4 regions of the Sodalis sp. RH15 genome follow, and region 1 is predicted to be linked to each of the others. Evidence: predicted binding sites of a transcription regulator. Region 1 holds the regulator's gene; each other region holds the start of a gene.
What was found. The regulator CRP, encoded in region 1, controls carbon source genes, mostly activating them, when cyclic AMP is high. The targets are predictions, from matches to a motif close to ATGTGANNNNNNTCACAT.
Positions count from the first base shown of each region.

Region 1 (4,498 bases):
CATGGTGAAACGGCCCGATAACCGATGATAAAGAATATCGTCCGCTACCACCCGCAGCCGGGCGGCAATCAATTGGGCATTATAGCGGATCACCGCTTCAGCGTGACTCTGCTCCACCAGCTTCTGCACTTCGTCCGGCTGATGCAAACTGACGGCGATATGCTCTTGCAGGTCCAGAGCCACCTGAAATGTCCGCAGCAGACGTTTGTACTGAAGCTGATGGTTGGCCGACAGCATATGCAGCTGCTGGTAAATTTGCGCAATCAGATCAATCACCCGCTGCTGCCGGGCAAACAGCGGCGGCAGGGCGGTTTCCGGGTCGGTATGCTGGGTCAGCAGGCTGTATTTCGCCTCGATATAATCCGCGAGCTCTCTATAGAGCAGGCTGAGGGTTTCCCGCATCGGCTGCTCTTTAAGCCATCGGAACCACAGGCCGGTAAACAGCCCGTACCAGGCGGTACCGGCGATATACAGCAGCGGCGGGATCCACACCGGGGCGTTGCCGGTCAGGCCGAGGGTAAAAATGGCGGCGATAAGGGAGGCGGGTAATAACCGCCCGTGCAACGGACTGATTTCACCGGTGACGCCCAGCACCAGCGCCAGGCCCACCATGATAAAGGGCAAGGGTACGTGTACAAAGAGCAGCCACTGGATCAGTACGCTGCTGACGGCGAACAGCGTACCGCCGATGGCCAGGCGTTTAAAAAAGCGTTTATGCAGGGTATCCAGGCCGGCGATGTTGCAACAGGCGGGCACCAGGGAGAACAGCAGGCCGTTCTGCAGGCTGCCGAACAATAGCCCTATCGCCACCGGCAGGCAAAGCACGATGGTTTGCCGCAAGGCATAGTTGACTTCGGGGTGATAGATCAGTCGACGCCACATGCTGCCAACAAGCAGGCGTGGCACAGAGTACCACGCCTGTTTGATTAACGTTTAACGCGTACCGTAAACGACAATGGTCTTGCCGTGTGCGGAGATGAGATTTTGATCTTCCAGCATTTTCAGAATACGGCCCACCGTTTCACGGGAACAGCCGACAATCTGGCCGATTTCCTGGCGGGTAATCTTGATTTGCATGCCGTCGGGGTGGGTCATGGCGTCGGGTTGTTTCGCCAGATTAAGCAAGGTTTGCGCGATACGTCCCGTGACGTCGAGAAACGCCAGATTACCGACTTTTTCCGAGGTGACCTGCAAGCGGCTGGCCATCTGCGCCGACAGACGCATCAGGATATCCGGATTCACCTGAATCAGTTGCCGGAATTTTTTATAAGAAATTTCAGCCACTTCACAAGCGGTTTTCGCACGAACCCAGGCGCTGCGCTCCTGGCCTTCTTCGAATAAGCCCAATTCCCCGATAAAATCCCCCTGGTTAAGGTAGGACAAGATCATCTCTTTACCTTCTTCATCTTTTATCAGCACCGCGACGGCGCCTTTGACGATGTAGTAAAGTGTTTCAGCTTTTTCGCCTTGATGTATTAGCGTACTCTTCGATGGATACTTGTGAATATGGCAATGAGACAGGAACCATTCGAGAGTCGGGTCTGTTTGCGGTTTGCCGAGAACCATTCGCTGTTATCCTCTTTTGTCATCGCTGTCCTTGTTCAGGACATCGTATTCCCTATTACGGCGCTGTTTTATCGATCCATCTCCGTTGTAAACGGAGCGACGTTAGGGAACTTATTAGGGTCTGGTTTTAGTGATGTTCCGATCGCTCTCTTGCCCTTTCATTATCATGAGGTCGATCCAGCCTTGTTTTTAGCATAGGTTTGAAGCAGTGTCTTCTGTTGTCTTGCATCAGCATGAAGTATGTTAGGTAACATTGCCACCTTTCCAATAAAAATGTAGGGTGCAGGAAAAACTTTTTATCTGGAGTCATCATAATGCAAGCACGAGTAAAATGGGTCGAAGGTCTGTCTTTTATAGGTGAATCCGCCTCCGGCCACCAGATTTTGATGGATGGCAACGCAGGGGAAAAAGCGCCCAGCCCAATGGAAATGGTACTTATGGCGGCTGGGGGGTGCAGCGCCATCGACGTGGTATCGATTCTGCAAAAAGGGCGTCAGGATGTGCGTGATTGCGAAGTCAAGCTGACCTCTGAACGCCGCGACGAAGCGCCGAGGTTATTTACCCATATTAATTTACACTTCATAGTTTCCGGCACGGGGCTCACCGACAAAATCGTCGAAAGGGCGGTGGAGCTGTCAGCGGAAAAGTATTGCTCGGTGTCTTTGATGCTCGGCAAATCCGTGAACGTTACCCATAGTTTTGAAGTGCGTTTGCCGTCCTGAATGACGGATGCGTTACCGCGGGCGCGACGCTCCGGCCGCGCCCGGTTTATTCAATGCGTTTGCCTTCCAGTAGCTGCTTTACCAATGGTCCCATGATCAGTTCCATCGCCAGCCCCATTTTCCCTCCCGGTACCACCAGCGTATTGATATTGGAAATAAACGACCCCTGCAGCATCGCCAGCAGATAGGGAAAGTCGATATGATCCAGGCCGCGAAAGTGAATTACCACAAAGCTTTCGTCCAGCGAAGGGATGGCCTTGGCGGCAAAGGGGTTGGACGTGTCCACCGTGGGAACCCGTTGAAAATTGATATGGGTACGGGAAAATTGCGGTGTGATGTAGTTGATATAGTCTTCCATCGATCGCACCACGGAATCCATCACCGCTTCCCGGGAGTGTCCGCGTTCGCTGGTATCGCGCACCAGCTTTTGTATCCATTCCAGGTTGACGATGGGTACTACACCCACCAGGAGATCCACATGCTGCGCCACATTATGGTGGTCGGTAACCACCCCGCCGTGCAGCCCCTCGTAAAACAGCACATCCGTCGGCTCCGGCAGCGGCTGCCAGGGAGTAAAGGTGCCGGGAATCTGATTGTAGGGAACGGCTTCGTCATAGGTGTGCAGATATTTTCGCGCTTTGCCGTGGCCGGTGAGCCCATACTGCAGGAAGGTGTGTTCCAATAGGCCGAAGTCATTGGCTTCCGGCCCGAAATAGCTGATATGTCGCCCGAGATCGCGGGCCTTGCGAATGGCCATGTCCATTTCCGGACGGGTAAAATGGTGGAAACTGTCCCCTTCCAGCTCGGCGGCGTGAATATTCAACTGGTGAAAAATTTTACGGAAAGCCAGACTGGTGGTGGTGGTGCCGGCGCCGCTGGAGCCGGTAACGGCAATAATGGGATGTTGTGCTGACATGGTAACCCTACGCTTCGTTATATGACGGCGTGATACCCTCAATAACTCAGGTTGCAGGAAAGCGGACGCACCTGCAACTTGAAGTATGACGGGTAGATTCACATGCGCCCGGCATGAAAGACTTGATTATTGTTATCATGTTTAGCGGCGCAGGGCCAATTTGCGTTATTCCGGATGAAACTGGCCGCGGGGCATAATATTGATGGTCTCATGCAGTTCCGACCATACCACTACCGCTTCGCCGCTTATCAGTTGACGTTTGACATCGGCGACTTTGGCCTCCAATGTCTTTTCCTGTTCGCCGTAATCGGTGCCTTCTCGCAAGACAAAGGATTCAAGCAGGTTATACAGGGTGTCGGAGTCGATTTCTTCCCACGGAATAATCATCATGTTATGTCCAGTTTGTTAATGATTCAATGCCTTGAGGAAATTTCACCAGCAAAGCCTTGTGCGGATACAAGCGCGCTGTTAGTTTCTTACCTTCATTAAAGGGAGGGGAGCCCCCGAAACGTGGAACCGAGTCTTTTTCTTTCAATGTTGGGTTTTCTTTGGGTCGCTGCCATTACGCCCGGTCCTAATAATATGCTGCTTACCGCTTCCGGCGCGAATTTCGGTTTTTGGCGTTCAATGCCGTTGATGCTGGGTATTATGCTCGGGATGCAGTGCATATTGCTATTGGTGGCTTTCGGTATCGGCGGTTTAATTACCCTGTATCCGTCATTGCATTTTATGCTCAAAGTGGCCGGTTCCCTTTATCTGCTGTGGTTAGCCTGGAAGATTGCCACCGCGGCGTATGAAACATTGGAGACGGATGCGCCGCCGCCACGCCCCATTCCGTTTTACCAGGGCGGACTGCTGCAGTTCCTGAATCCCAAAGCCTGGTTGATGGCGCTGGGGGCTGTAGCCAGTTTCAGCCTGACGGGTAATGCCTATATTACTTCGGTGGGGGCCATCAGTATTGGTATTGTGACGGTGAATATCGTTTCCGGGACTATTTGGCTCGGCTTTGGTACGCTTATCGGCCGTTTGCTCAGCAGTAAACGCGCCTGGACGGTATTTAATGTCGCCATGGGATTGCTTACTGCGGCCTGCGTGCTGTTGATTTGGCGCTGATAAGGCCGCGCAATTTTTGCGGTCTTCCTTTAACACGCTAGGTTCACGCGCCGGCGATCGCGGGCCTACCGTGCCATGAGGCGCTTCGGCGGGCGGGAAAACCACGCCCGCTTCGACCTCATTGGCGCGGTCTCCCTTGAACACGTTCGGTTCACGCGCCGGTGATCGCGGGCCTACCGTG
Region 1 is NZ_CP178738.1:813,750-818,247, forward strand. It holds gene ACL2XO_RS03690 (YccS/YhfK family putative transporter) at 1-882, opposite strand, end outside; gene crp (cAMP-activated global transcriptional regulator CRP) at 934-1,566, opposite strand; gene ACL2XO_RS03700 (OsmC family protein) at 1,881-2,288, shown strand; gene ACL2XO_RS03705 (phosphoribulokinase) at 2,335-3,204, opposite strand; gene ACL2XO_RS03710 (YheU family protein) at 3,370-3,591, opposite strand; gene ACL2XO_RS03715 (LysE family translocator) at 3,715-4,317, shown strand.

Region 2 (4,498 bases), 1.4 Mb from region 1:
GAGGCCCAAAGGCCATTTCGGCATCTCGGCCAGGTTAAAAGGCAGACGATACCAGGCGATGCCGCTGAAGCGCGGGGCGCGCATGCGCCAGTTATCCGGCAACGAGACCAGGGCTCCCGGCTGCGCGGGCGGCTGCGGCATATCGCCGACGATAAATTCGGCCTGATCAAACCGGACGAGTTCATGGGGTCGCAGCTGCACCGCGCCGAATGCCGGCGGCAATAGGAGGAACAGCATAAGCAGAATGCCGGTGATATAAAGGCGCGCCTGTTTTTCCGGTGCGGCGGCCCTCATTATATCAAGCCTTTGTTCCTGGCCTGGATGATGGCTTCTACCCGGTTGTGGACGGCTAATTTGCTGTAGATATTCTTGATATGGGTCGCCACGGTATGGCTGGACAGACTCAGCATGCGCGCCGATTCCGCCACGGTAAATCCCTGGGAAATATGTTTGAGAATATCCATTTCTCGCAGGGTAAGGCTATCCGGTCCCGCCTGGACGGCGGATTTTTCGGCGGGCTCGAAGCGTTTAAGCAGATGGCGGGCAATCTGCGGCGACAGGGGAGCACCGCCGGCGTGCACCAATTCCACCGCACGGGCGAAATCCACGATGGACGTGTCCTTGAGGAGATAGCCCCGTGCGCCGGCCTCGATGGCCCGTATCACATGGGCCTCATCGCCGAAAACGGTGGCTACCAGCACCGCGGTGGGGAAGGTCTGCTGCTGCAGGGTTTTGATCAATTCGATACCGTCCCCGTCGTGCAGTCCGAGGTCAATAATGGCGACATCGGGAACGGTGTGGTGTAACAACACTTTGGCTTCGGCCAGTGTGGCTACACTGCCGACCAAACTGAGCTTGGGATGGGTTGTCACCATCGACTCGAATTCCAAACGCATAGATTCATCGTCTTCAACCAGTAAAACCTGAATGCTGGATGTTTTCATGGTGGCGCCATTGAGAAAAGAATTTTGCAACTCATTCGCTAAGTCTTGCCATTAGCTCCGCTCAAGGCTCGGCGCGATTGATCACAGGGTTTGCGCCGGTCTGTTTGGTTATGCTTGAGAGAAAAAAAAAGGAAAGCCGGCATAATTAGTTAGCATGATCAGTTACTAAAAGTAGTTTTGCATGGAATGACGGCATTGGGAAGATGAGATATTGCCCGGTTCAGCCCGCTTCTTGTCGGCCTTGCCAAAACAGGGGGTTCCCGGGCTCAATTTTCAGACTATTATCACCTTTTTTTTGTAGGGCTTTATGCCGGCAGAGATTTGCCCATGACTTTAAGGGTCCCGGCCAGGGCGGAGAACATCACCAGCATGCACAGCGCAACGAACAGTTCACTGCCGATTTGCAGTCCCCAGGTATTCGCCGCAAAGCCCATGACGCCGACGGTTATGCCGGCGGTGATATAGCCGCCGAAAAAAAACGTGCCGGTAACTCCCGCCAGTTCGTCCGGCGGCGCGTACTGCTTGATAAGCGTAATACCGGCGAACTGCGACAGGCTTTGGGCGAAACCGGCGCTCAGGGCCGCGGCCAGCAGCAAGCCGATGGAGGCCTGATATTCGGCGCTCACCACCAGTGCCACCGCCAGCAGACCGAGCAGCTGGCTCACCAGCAGGGTAGTGAACAGGCGCCAGCGGCGCAGGGTGAGCTGAGCCATGGCGCCGGCGCCGAATACCACAAAGGCGCAGGCGCCCGCCAGCAGACGGCTATCATTGTGCAACAGGCTCGCCAGCAGGCTCGGTCCGAGGGAGATAAACAGGGCCGACAGGGCAAAGGGGCCGGAGAATATCATGATTGCCAGCAGGATAATTCCCCGGTTGTGCTCGGGCAGCCGCGGTAGTTGAAACCAGGATTGTTTCCTGGTCCCGGCTACCGGCGCCGGCGGCGGGATGCGCAATACCGAAAACGACACCGCCGCCAGACAGGGGATAAGCAGCAGGAAAATCAGGCTGGTGGGCAGCGGGGCGAACTGGGCGAAAGCGCCGGACAGCAAGGGACCGACGCCGAAAGCCATGACCGTGGTAAAGCTGGCCACCAGCGGGGCGAACCGGTAGCCGCGCCGAACCCCCGCTTCAATCACCGCCGCGGTGCCGGCGCTGGCGAAAGCCCCGCTGGCAAATCCGATCAATAACCGCCCGGCCGCCAGCCACAGCATATTCTGCGCAAAGGCGAAGCAGACGCAGGCGGCGATGGCCACGAAGAGCGCCGGCACCAGCACCGCGCGCCGGCCATGGATATCCGACAGCCGGCCGGCAATCAGCAGCGATAACAGCACGCCAAGGTTATAGCAGATAAAAATGTAACTGATGCCGGAGGTGGGAAAACCCATTTGCCGTTGCCAGAGGATATAAAGCGGTACCGTCGCGTTGGCGGCGACAAAAACCAGTAACAGGCCCAGTGTTACCCCTACCAGCGGGGGATGCGGCCGGCGGGGGGCGACGTGATGGTCAGATATCATACATTATCCGTACGGCTTGTGACCCCTGGCGCAGGCGGCAGGGTCAACACCCGATCCTTTCTAATATTGAAGCGGCGGCAACCGCCTTGGCCATTGATGGCCGGACGAATCAGTACGCTATGACGTTTGGCCGGGGTTGTCCAGCCCGCGGGGAGGGAATAGCCACAAACGGATGTCAATACCTCAAGCGAAACTAAAAAATTTCATTTGAAAATAAATTTCCCTATATATCTTTCATAATAAAAGTTTACTCTTTCAAATTGTGATGTATATCTGATAAATAAAAAGGTAACTTGGCTACCTTAAGCATCGCATTAACAACACCGCCGCTGGCGACCCTGTTGTTTTCCGCTTAAGCGAACCAAGGAGAAAAAATGTTTGATGTCATAGCCCACGGAGCCGAGTGGTTTATCGGCCTGTTTCAAAAAGGAGGGTCGGTGTTTGTCGGAATGGTCACCGGCATACTCCCGCTGCTGATAAGCCTGCTGGTCATCATGAATGCCCTGATCGTATTCGTCGGCCAGAGCAGAATAGAGCGCCTGGCCCAGCGTTGCGCCGGCAATCCCGTATCCCGCTACCTTTTTTTGCCCGTTATCGGCACCTTTGTGTTCTGTAATCCCATGACCCTAAGCCTGGGCCGCTTTATGCCCGAGAAATACAAACCCAGTTATTATGCCGCCGCCTCTTATAGCTGCCACTCCATGAACGGTCTCTTTCCCCATATCAATCCCGGCGAGCTCTTTGTCTACCTGGGTATCGCCAACGGCCTGACCACCCTTAATCTCCCCCTGGGTCCGCTGGCGGTGAGCTATCTGCTGGTGGGCATGTTCACCAACTTTTTCCGCGGCTGGATTACCGATCTGACCACGTCAATCTTTGAACGCAAAATGCATATCCAACTCGATCAGCACGTCCGGCTTTGAAGCAAGGAGAATGAGATGAACAGGTTTATTCGTATCGAAAAAGGCGAAAGCGGCTGGGGCGGTCCTTTGATTATCGAAGCGGTCCCGGGCAAAAAAGTGGTTTATATCACCGCCGGCACCCGGCCGGCGATCGTGGACAGGCTGAGCGAGCTCACCGGCTGGCCGGCCGTAGACGGTTTCAAGGAGGGCGAGCCGCCGGCGGACGAGATTGGCGTGGCGGTCATCGACTGCGGCGGCACCTTGCGCTGCGGTATTTACCCTAAGCGCCTCATCCCGACGGTGAATATCCATTCCACCGGACGCTCAGGTCCGCTGGCGCAATTTATCCATGAAGAAATCTATGTTTCGGGGGTGCGGGAGAACAATATCCAACTCTTGCCCGACCACCCGATGACGGATGCCGCTGTGCCATTGCCGGCTAAAGCGGACGTTATTCCCGCCGCGGCGGAGCTGCGTGCGGCGCCGGCCGACGGCCGTCACTTCGGCGACGGCAAGGAGTACGACACCCGTAAAAAAATCACCGAACAGAGCGACGGCCTGCTGGCGAAAATCGGTATGGGCATGGGATCGGTGGTGGCGGTATTTTTCCAGGCCGGCCGGGAGACCATCGACACGGTATTGAAAACCATCCTGCCGTTTATGGCCTTTGTGTCTGCGCTGATCGGCATCATTATCGCCTCGGGACTGGGGGATTTCATTGCCCACGGGCTGACGCCGCTGGCCAACAGTCCCATCGGGCTGGTAACGCTGGCATTGATTTGTTCCTTCCCGCTGCTGTCGCCGTTCCTTGGCCCGGGGGCGGTTATCGCCCAGGTTATCGGTGTGCTGGTGGGGGTGCAAATCGCCCAGGGACATATTCCCCCTCACCTGGCGCTGCCGGCTTTGTTTGCCATTAATGCCCAGGCGGCCTGCGACTTTATCCCGGTAGGGCTGTCACTGGCCGAGGCCAAGCAGGATACGGTGCGGGTCGGCGTGCCGTCGGTGCTCGTCGGCCGGTTTCTCACCGGTGCGCCCACGGTATTGCTGGCCTGGGCGGTATCGGGTTTTATCTATCAGTGATTGAGTCGTTTAGGAGCCGTCATGAATATCATTTACCAAACCACCTTCACACGCATCG
Region 2 is NZ_CP178738.1:2,247,207-2,251,704, forward strand. It holds gene ACL2XO_RS10480 (sensor histidine kinase) at 1-294, opposite strand, end outside; gene ACL2XO_RS10485 (response regulator) at 294-944, opposite strand; gene ACL2XO_RS10490 (MFS transporter) at 1,250-2,458, opposite strand; gene ACL2XO_RS10495 (PTS glucitol/sorbitol transporter subunit IIC) at 2,833-3,381, shown strand; gene ACL2XO_RS10500 (PTS glucitol/sorbitol transporter subunit IIB) at 3,397-4,440, shown strand; gene srlB (PTS glucitol/sorbitol transporter subunit IIA) at 4,462-4,498, shown strand, end outside.
Region 2: ACL2XO_RS10495 (PTS glucitol/sorbitol transporter subunit IIC) is a predicted target of CRP. The motif match lies at 2,719-2,736, and genes of this name have one in related genera.

Region 3 (4,498 bases), 1.1 Mb from region 1:
AGGACAAAATCCTCGTCCTGGATAACCGGAACCATGGCATTAGGATTCAGCGCGAGAAATTCGGGGCTGTGGGTGGATTTGAATCCGTTGCCCCAGTCTTCGCGCTGATATTCGATGCCCAACTCCGCGCAGGCCCATAGGACCTTGCGCACATTAATGGATGAAGATCTGCCGAGTATTTTCAGCATAGGCTTCCTTTACAATCAATGTTAGGGTGACAGTGGCCAAGCCATACTGGCATTTTTCCCGGCGGCTGGGAACAGGAAAACGCCGGCTTAAAGTCTCCAGGGCTGCTTGCGCCATTGAAATGCCTTGCCGGTATGCCAATGATAAGTATCCCTAGCGCGCTGCCAACTGCTCGTTGACGCGCCTTTGCAAGCGTAGGAGGCTCTTGGAGAAGAACTCCGCGTCGTCAAGGGCGCGGGCCAGGATCAGGGCGCCCTGGATACCGGCCACCACCTCCTGCGACAGGACGGCGCAGGTGGCGTCGTCAACCCCAGCGCGCCGCAGGGCGCCCCCCAGCGCGGCTATCCACCGCCTGAAATAGCCGCTGATGGCGGTAGCGAACCGATCCCGCGTGCCGTCCAGGGCAAACGCCCCCACCAGGCAAACGCGTTTACCGGATTGAAAATAGTCATCCACTTCCCGCCACATGTCATCCAGAGCGCCGAAGGCGTTCTCCTGTTCCAGCGGCAGGAAAATATGCCCGGCGAACCAGCGGTGGATATGCAGCAGCACCTCAGCGGCCATCTCCTCCTTACCGGCGGGGAAAAAGTGATAAAGACTGCCTTTGCCCAGCCCGGTACCCTCGGTAATGCGGCTGAGGGAGGCGCCCTCAAAGCCGCACTCGCGGAATATTTCGGCAATGCGGGCTACCAGCTCGGTTTTTGCGTTTTCTTTGCTGTTCAATGAATGAATGCCTTGCAGTTACCGCGAACCACTACAACCCAAAATCGGACAGGCCGGGGTGGTCGTCCGGACGCCGGCCCAGCGGCCAGAAAAACCGGCGATCGTCGCTGGTAATGGGCAAATCATTGATGCAGGCAAAACGGCGGAACATCAATCCTTGCTCATTGAACTCCCAGTTTTCATTGCCGTAGGAGCGAAACCAGTTTCCGCTGTCATCGTGCCATTCGTAAGCGAAACGCACCGCTATCCGGGCGCCGGTAAATGCCCATAACTCTTTGATCAGCCGATAATCCAGCTCCCTGGCCCATTTGCGGGTCAGGAAGGCGACCACTTCCTCGCGTCCGGTAACAATTTCAGCACGGTTGCGCCACTGGGTATCTTCGGAGTAGACCAGGGAGACCCGGCGGGGGTCCCGGCTGTTCCAGCCGTCTTCCGCCAAACGGACTTTGGCGATTGCAGTCTCCAGCGTAAAGGGGGGAACCAGGTTAGCCATGATGAGTGCCTTTTCGGTGAGTGAAGAGAAGACTGTACCGATCGGTACAGTCATTGACAAGGTTTATTTTATCCTGTCAGGTTTCGCGGGAATTGCCGAAAACGTCAAGCCCGCCCGGAACGTGGCGGAAATGAACCGGGGTCCGAGGAGAAACGAAAAGCCGCACGTGTTGAAATCGGGTATGAAATGAGGGAACGGATGGGGGACGGAGGCGAACCGATAAAATCGGTTAAGGGATTTTAAACAGCAAAAGACCTGGCTGAATGCGCCATGTCTGAATGCGTGGGTCGTTAAAATGTATTAGCGGAATGGGCGTCCGGTAAAGGCCCGGATCAGGTAATCTGCCAGTCCGGCGGGGTGTGGACGATAATATATTCCCCCAGCTCTTTCAGACCGGCCCAGATATCGCGCCAGTGCGCCAGCTCCATCGAGAGGGTAATGCCCAGCAACCCGGCGACAAACCAATAGGCCATGCTGATGCCTACGCCGGTGAAGATAAAGGCAAGGGCATTTTTACTGGATCTACGGCATACAACATTTAGCGTGCTAGCGAAAAACATCATCACCGCACTGAGCAATTCCCAGCGCATCATCACAAAGCCTGCGGCCAGCGTACTCATGTGGAACCATCCTCCCGTTGATTAAGTTGCCGTAATTTTCTCCTGTTTTTAGGTATTGTGCTACAAAAATATGTGATGGAGGTCAAATTTTTTTGACGGTAATGGATAAGTTGTTTACTTTTTTGGTTTTTTTACTTTTGGGTGCCGGCCGCTACGGTTTCCGCCGGCCCGAACACCGGATACTTAGGTAAATTCACCTGCGTGTAGGGTTCCCAGCCTCCGCCCAGGGCTTTATAAAGCGCCACCAGATCAATGCCGGTCTGGACCCGGGCGGCGGCGACCTGCTGGCGGGCCTGGGCCAGCTGCCGCTGTGCATCAAGCATGGTGATAAATGACGTCAGTCCCTGGCGGTAGCTTTCGCTGGATAAATTGAAGGCGTTTTGAAATGACGCGGCGGCTTGCTCCAGGCCATCCACCTGCTGCTGATCCGTGCGGTAGCTCACCAGCGCGTTCTCCACATCCTGCAACGCGGTCAGGACGGTTTGGCGGTAGGACAAGACCGCATTGGCCTGTTGCACCCGGGCCAGCCGGACGCTTGACACCAGCCGGCCGCCCTGGAAAATCGGCAGCGACACCTGGGGACCGTAGCTGTAAAAATGGCTGCTCCAGTGGGTCAGATAATCCGCCTCGGTATTGCGCATGCCGAACTGGCCGGTGAGGGAAAAATCAGGGAACAATTGCGCCACCGACACGCCGATATTGGCGGTGGCCGCATGCAGATTGGCTTCCGCCTGGCGCACATCGGGACGGCGGCGCGCCAGGGCTGACGGCACGCCTACCGCCACGGCGGCCGGGACGGCGGGCTGCGGCTTGTCTTGGCGTAGTTCGTTATCCAGCGTGCCGGGAGGTTGTCCCAGCAATACCGCCAATCCGTTCATCGCCTGACGCTGTTCCGCTTCGTACTGCGGCAACTGCGCCCGCAGCGAACCGAGCTGGGCAGCGGCGTTTTCCACATCATACTGCGGCGCCAGACCGTGCTGCTGGCGGCTGCGGGTCAATTCCAGGGACTGTTCCGCCACATCGATTTGCGTGCGAAGCGTCTGCGCCACGGTCTGGGCGCCCCTCAGCTGCAAATAGGTCCGCGCCACCTCCGCCTCAAGGGACACCAGGGCATCGTTGCGTTCTTCAACCGAAGCCTGGCTTTGCGCCTGCGCCATCTCCACCGATCGGCGGACTTTTCCCCAAAGATCCAGCTCCCAGCTGGCGTCGAAACTGCCCTGATACAGGCTTATCGGCTGGGTCAGGGTATCCAGCGCGGAGGCTGCCTGCGGACTAAGACTCGCCACGCTTGAGGTGTCGACATGGGCCGAATCCAGCTGGCCCGCCAGACCCAGCTGCTCGCGCTGGGCGCTGGCCTTGGCCTGCACCGACGGCAGGTAAGCGGCGCCGGCCTGCAGGGTTTGCTCACGGGCGCCGGCGATACGCAGTACCGCCTGCTGCAGATTGATATTGCCGGCGATGGCCCGGTCTATCAGGCTATCGAGCTGCGGATCGTTAAAGCTATGCCACCAGGACGGATCGGGCAGCGCCGCCAGGGTAGCGGAGGCGGACCGGTTTTTGCCGCCGTTGTCGAGATTGTTGAACGCGGCGGGGGTCACCGGTGATGGGGGGCGGTAATCCGGACCCACCGAACAGGCGGTTATCATGGCCGCCAGCAAACCCAGGCCGAAACGGCGCAGGCGGGGAGCGTGCTGCAATTGAGCTTTTAACAAACGGGCCGGCATACTAATGGGCTCCAACGCTGCCTTCGCTCTTCACCGGCGAAAGCAACAGACAGAAAGGAATCAGGATAAACGCCACCACCGCGCAAATGGAAAACACGTCGATATAGGACATAATCCGCGATTGGATAATCATTTGCTGGTACATCTTGCCGGTGGCAATTTGCAGCGGGTCGCCTATTTGCAGGGAAAAGTCCCGGATGGCCGCCGCGCTGGTATTTACCGCCTGCTGGAATTGCTCATTAAGCGGCGACATGTTATGCACCATATACGCGCTGTGGACCTGGCTGCGTTCGGTAATGGCGGCGGTGGAAAGGGAAATCCCGACGGACCCCGCCACATTGCGGAACATGGTAAACAGCGCCGAGGCGTCGGCATTGAGCTTCGGCGCCAAGGTGATATAGGCCACGGTGGTGAGGGGCACGAATAAAAATCCCAGTCCGATGGATTGGGCGCTGCGCATCATGACCAGGGTCAGATAGTCCACATTGGGCACCAGCCGGCTGGAATAGATAAAGGCCAGCGCCAGTAACGTGAAGCCGAAAGCCACCAGCCAGCGGGTTTGTACGATGGGCATCAGTTTTATCACCAGCGGGATGGACAGGACGATTAAAATCGCCCCCGGCGACATCACCAGGCCGGAGAGGGTGGCGGTATAGCCCAGCTCCTGCTGGGCCAACTGCGGTATCGCCACCGAACTGCCGTAGAGGATCATGGCCATGCCGGCCATCAGCAGGCTGGAGACGGCGAAATTT
Region 3 is NZ_CP178738.1:1,959,283-1,963,780, forward strand. It holds gene ACL2XO_RS09205 (glutathione S-transferase family protein) at 1-188, opposite strand, end outside; gene ACL2XO_RS09210 (TetR/AcrR family transcriptional regulator) at 340-909, opposite strand; gene ACL2XO_RS09215 (DUF1348 family protein) at 941-1,402, opposite strand; gene ACL2XO_RS09220 (hypothetical protein) at 1,401-1,592, shown strand; gene ACL2XO_RS09225 (YjcB family protein) at 1,735-2,022, opposite strand; gene ACL2XO_RS09230 (efflux transporter outer membrane subunit) at 2,154-3,746, opposite strand; gene ACL2XO_RS09235 (DHA2 family efflux MFS transporter permease subunit) at 3,748-4,498, opposite strand, start outside.
Region 3: ACL2XO_RS09225 (YjcB family protein) is a predicted target of CRP. The motif match lies at 2,093-2,110, and genes of this name have one in related genera.

Region 4 (4,498 bases), 2.0 Mb from region 1:
TGGTGACGGTGAAGTCGCTAAGTTCCGGTGGAAACGAGGCCCGGTCGATGACCGACGGGCCTTTGCCTTCTTCGTTCCAGCCGCCTTCCACCTGATAGGCAGACGTGGAGGCGCCCCAAAGAAATCCCTGTGGAAACGGCGCCGGTGTTTGGTAATGCATAATAATTCCCTCTGATTTTCGATACGGTGAGCCCCGGGCTGATTAAACCCGTTTATTTAAAACCGCTTACTCAATTCCGCTTAAACGGAGCGCCCCGAGATCATGGCTTTTGCCCGCAGGCTTCGCCCGGATGCTTTAGGGTGTCGATTTCGCGATACAGGACGATGATTTCTTCAACCAATTCCCGGCACAGCATGGCGTTCATCAGATGATCCTGGGCATGTACCATGATAAGGTTCACCGGAATTTTACCCACGCCCTCGTCGGCGCCTATTAATTGCGTCTGGATACGGTGCGCCTGGCGGGCGGCGTCGGAGGCGGCGGCCAACAGGGCATCGGCCTTCAGCCACTCCCGGTTGCGGGCGGCGCGCAGCGCTTCCATCGATTCGGAACGCGCCTCGCCGGCAAAGATAATCAAAGCCATGACCGTACTTTCCATATCCATCGCCACTGTCTCGCTCATGGTTATGCCTCCTGGGCCTGGGTCTGCGGCAACGGATCTTCCTGCGCCAGCAGTTGCCGTTCGTAGATTTTGAAGAAGGGGTAATAAATCAGCGTGGATACGGCCACCAGGACAACCACCAGGAACGCGGCGCGTATATCCCAGCCGGTGGACCAGGCGGCGCCGATGGGGGCAGGCGTGGTCCAGGGCACCACGGAAATCACCCGGCCCACCATATCGGTACGGGTGGCGATATAGGCCAGAGTACCGTTAACCAGCGGCGCGGTAATAAATGGAATGAAGAGGGTGGGATTCATCACCACCGGAGAGCCGAAAATCACCGGTTCGTTAATGTTGAAAATACAGGGCACCATGCTGAGCTTGCCGATGGAGCGCAAATGGGCGGATCGGCTGCGTAAATACAGCCCCACCAGCCCCATGGTGGAACCGGATCCGCCAATCACGATGAAAAACAGCCAGAACGGTTCGATAAAAATATGGGTTAAGGGTTGTCCGGCGGTGAGTTCCTGCTGGTTGATGCCCAGATTGGTCAGCCAGAAAGCCTGCAACACGCCGCCGACGATGACCGCGCCGTGAATGCCGGCGAACCACAGCAGATGGCAGATCAATACGGAGAGCAAAATGGCCGGCAGGGTATCGGCAGCGGAAACAATCGGCTGGAACAGCGCCATAATGGCCTGGGGCAGCAGCATGCCGAATTGCCATTGGATCAGCAGGCTTAACGGGTAAAGGGTAAAGAATATCGCCAGTACCGGAATCAACAAATCAAAGGACTGTTTTATTTTCGGCGGTACCTGTTCCGGCAGATGGATACCGATATGCCGTACTTCCAGAAAATGTATCAGCTCGGTGGTATAGATTCCCACCAATATCGCGGTGAAAATCCCGGTCCCCCCAAGCGATGATACCGGCAGCATTTTATCCGCGGTTTGCGGAGCCGCCACTACCAGGAATGACATTAATGACAGCAGGGCGGCCATAAAACCGTTCATTTTATAGCTGGTGGCCAGATTATAAGATATCGCCGCGGCGATAAACACCGACATAATACCCATGGTCATGTTATAGGGCATCAGAATAACGTTTTCATACTGCTGCGCCATCCGCAGCCACCATTGGGCGAAGGACCAAGTGCTGGTGGGGGAGAAGGGCGGATGGGCAAATACCAGCATAAAGGAACCGACAATCAGAAACGGCATTGCGGAAATAAATCCGTCCCGGATGGCCATGACATGCCGTTGACTGGATAATCTCCCTGCTATCGGACTAATGGTATTTTCAATGACGCCGAATACCGATTCGCTAATTCCGGACATATTCATCTCCTAGGCATTAAGCAGCGCCAGAGTATCGTTTAATATTTTTTCGCCGTTCATCATGCCGTAATCCATGCTGTTAATGACGGCTATGGGTTTATGCTGCTCATCGGCGATTATTTTAAAATCTTTCAATTTATATTTGATTTGCGGTCCCAGCAGACAACAATCGTAATGGGGGAACTCCGCGGCGAACTCTTCCAGACCCACCGCATTGATTTCCACCTCTATTCCTTTTATTTCGGCGGCTTTTTGCATTTTCCTCACCACCATGCTGGTGGACATCCCGGCGGCACAGCATAAGAGTATTTTTTTCATAAGACGAGCCTTGTGATTATTGGTCTGGCAGCAGTATGACGCGAGAAAAAGAATCTCTGCAACCGGTTTCAGAAACCGGTTGCAGTTTTGTGATGGAGGTCAATTCTTGTTTCAGGATAACTTTTTAGCGGATTTCTGATTAATGGAAATCAAGTCTGTAAGCTGGGTTAAAGAATTCAGGATGAAAGGTGTTCATGATACGGCCAAGCCAATTCATCATCCAACATAGATCTGACTATTTGCCGAGAGGTCAACCGTGTCTCGAACCATTATGCTAATTCCAACCGGTACCCATGTGGGGCTGACCAGCGTCAGTCTCGGCGTGATCCGGGCCATCGAGCGCAAGGGCGTGCGCCTGAGCGTATATAAGCCCATCGCCCAGCAGCGCGACGGCGCGAGTTTGCCTGACCAGACCACCGCCATCATTCGGGCCAATTCAGGGATCCCCGCCGCGCAGCCGCTGGCGATGGACTATGTGGAAACCCTGTTAAGCACCAATCGCCGCGATGTGCTGATGGAGGAGATTGTCGCCCGCTATCATGAAACCCGGCAGGACGCCGAAGTGGTCCTGATTGAGGGGCTGATGCTGACCCGTCGCCATCAGTTCGCCAATGGTCTGAACTACGACATCGCCCGGGCGTTGAACGCTGACATGGTTTTTGTCACCACCCTGGGGGCCGATTCACCGGCGCAGCTGAAGGCGCGGCTGGAGTTGGCCTGCGCCGGGTTCGGCGGCTGCCAAAACAAGAATATCGCCGGGGTTATCATCAATAAATGGCACGCCCCGGTGGATGAACAGGGCCGAACGCGCCCAGACCTGTCCGAACTGTTCGACGCCGCCAACCAGCATGATGACGCCGCCGCGGATACCCGCCCCCTGTTTGCCGACAGTCCGCTAAAGGTCTTGGCCTGTATCCCCTGGAACTATGATCTGATAGCCACCCGCGCCGTGGATATGGCCGGGCATCTTCATGCCCACATCGTGAATGCCGGCGATCTAGAGACGCGCCGGGTGCAGTCCGTGACTTTCTGCGCCCGCGGTTTGGCCAATATGGCGCAGCACTTTCGCGCCGGCGCGCTGCTGGTCACCTGCGCGGACCGCCCCGAGGTGCTGGTGGCGGCCTGCCTGGCCGCCATGAACGGGGTGGCCATCGGCGCGGTCCTGCTTACCGGCGGCTATCCCATTCCCCCGGCCATTGCCACGCTGTGCGAGCGGGCGTTCCAGACCGGTTTGCCGGTGATGATGGTCAATACCAATACCTGGCAGACGTCCCTGAGTTTGCAAAGCTTTAATCTGGAAGTGCCGGCGGACGATCGTTTACGGGTGGAGAAAGTACAGGACTACATGGCCGGCTACATCGATAGCGGGTGGATTGATTCACTGAGCGCTGCCTCGGAGCATTCCCGCCGCCTCTCGCCGCCGGCATTCCGTTATGCCCTGACCGAACGGGCGCGGCGGGCCGGCAAGCGCATCGTGTTGCCGGAGGGGGATGAACCGCGCACCATCCGGGCCGCCGCCCTCTGTGCCGACCGGGGCATTGCTCATTGTGTCCTGCTGGGCAATCCCGACGACATTCGCCGGGTGGCCGCGGCCCAGGGCGTGGTTTTGGGTGACAATGTGGCGCTACAGGATCCGGCGCCGCTGCGCGAGCGCTACCTGGCGCGGCTGGTGGAGCTGCGTAAAAGCAAAGGCATGACCGAAGTGGTGGCGCGGGAGCAATTGGAAGACAACGTGATGCTCGGTACCCTGATGCTGGAGGCAGGGGATGTGGACGGATTGGTTTCCGGCGCGGTACATACCACCGCCAATACCCTTCGTCCGGCGTTGCAGCTGATTAAACCGGCCCCGGGCAGCTCGCTGGTTTCATCGGTATTTTTCATGCTGTTGCCGGAGCAGGTGCTGGTATACGGCGACTGCGCCATCAATCCCGATCCGGATGCCGAACAGCTTTCGGAAATCGCCATTCAGTCCGCCGACTCGGCCGCCGCCTTCGGCATCGAGCCGCGGGTAGCGATGATGTCCTACTCCACCGGCACCTCGGGCACCGGCAGCGATGTGGATAAAGTGCGGGAAGCCACCGCGCTGGCGCGGCGCAAACGCCCGGATCTGGTGATTGACGGCCCGCTGCAATACGATGCCGCCATTATGGCCGACGTGGCGCGCACCAAGGCGCCGGACTCGCCGGTGGCCGGCCGGGCCACGGTCTTTATTTTTCCTGATCTGAATACCGGCAATACCAC
Region 4 is NZ_CP178738.1:2,789,209-2,793,706, forward strand. It holds gene ACL2XO_RS12875 (glycoside hydrolase family 1 protein) at 1-160, opposite strand, end outside; gene ACL2XO_RS12880 (PTS lactose/cellobiose transporter subunit IIA) at 261-605, opposite strand; gene ACL2XO_RS12885 (PTS sugar transporter subunit IIC) at 626-1,939, opposite strand; gene ACL2XO_RS12890 (PTS sugar transporter subunit IIB) at 1,949-2,257, opposite strand; gene pta (phosphate acetyltransferase) at 2,514-4,498, shown strand, end outside.
Region 4: ACL2XO_RS12890 (PTS sugar transporter subunit IIB) is a predicted target of CRP. The motif match lies at 2,345-2,362, and genes of this name have one in related genera.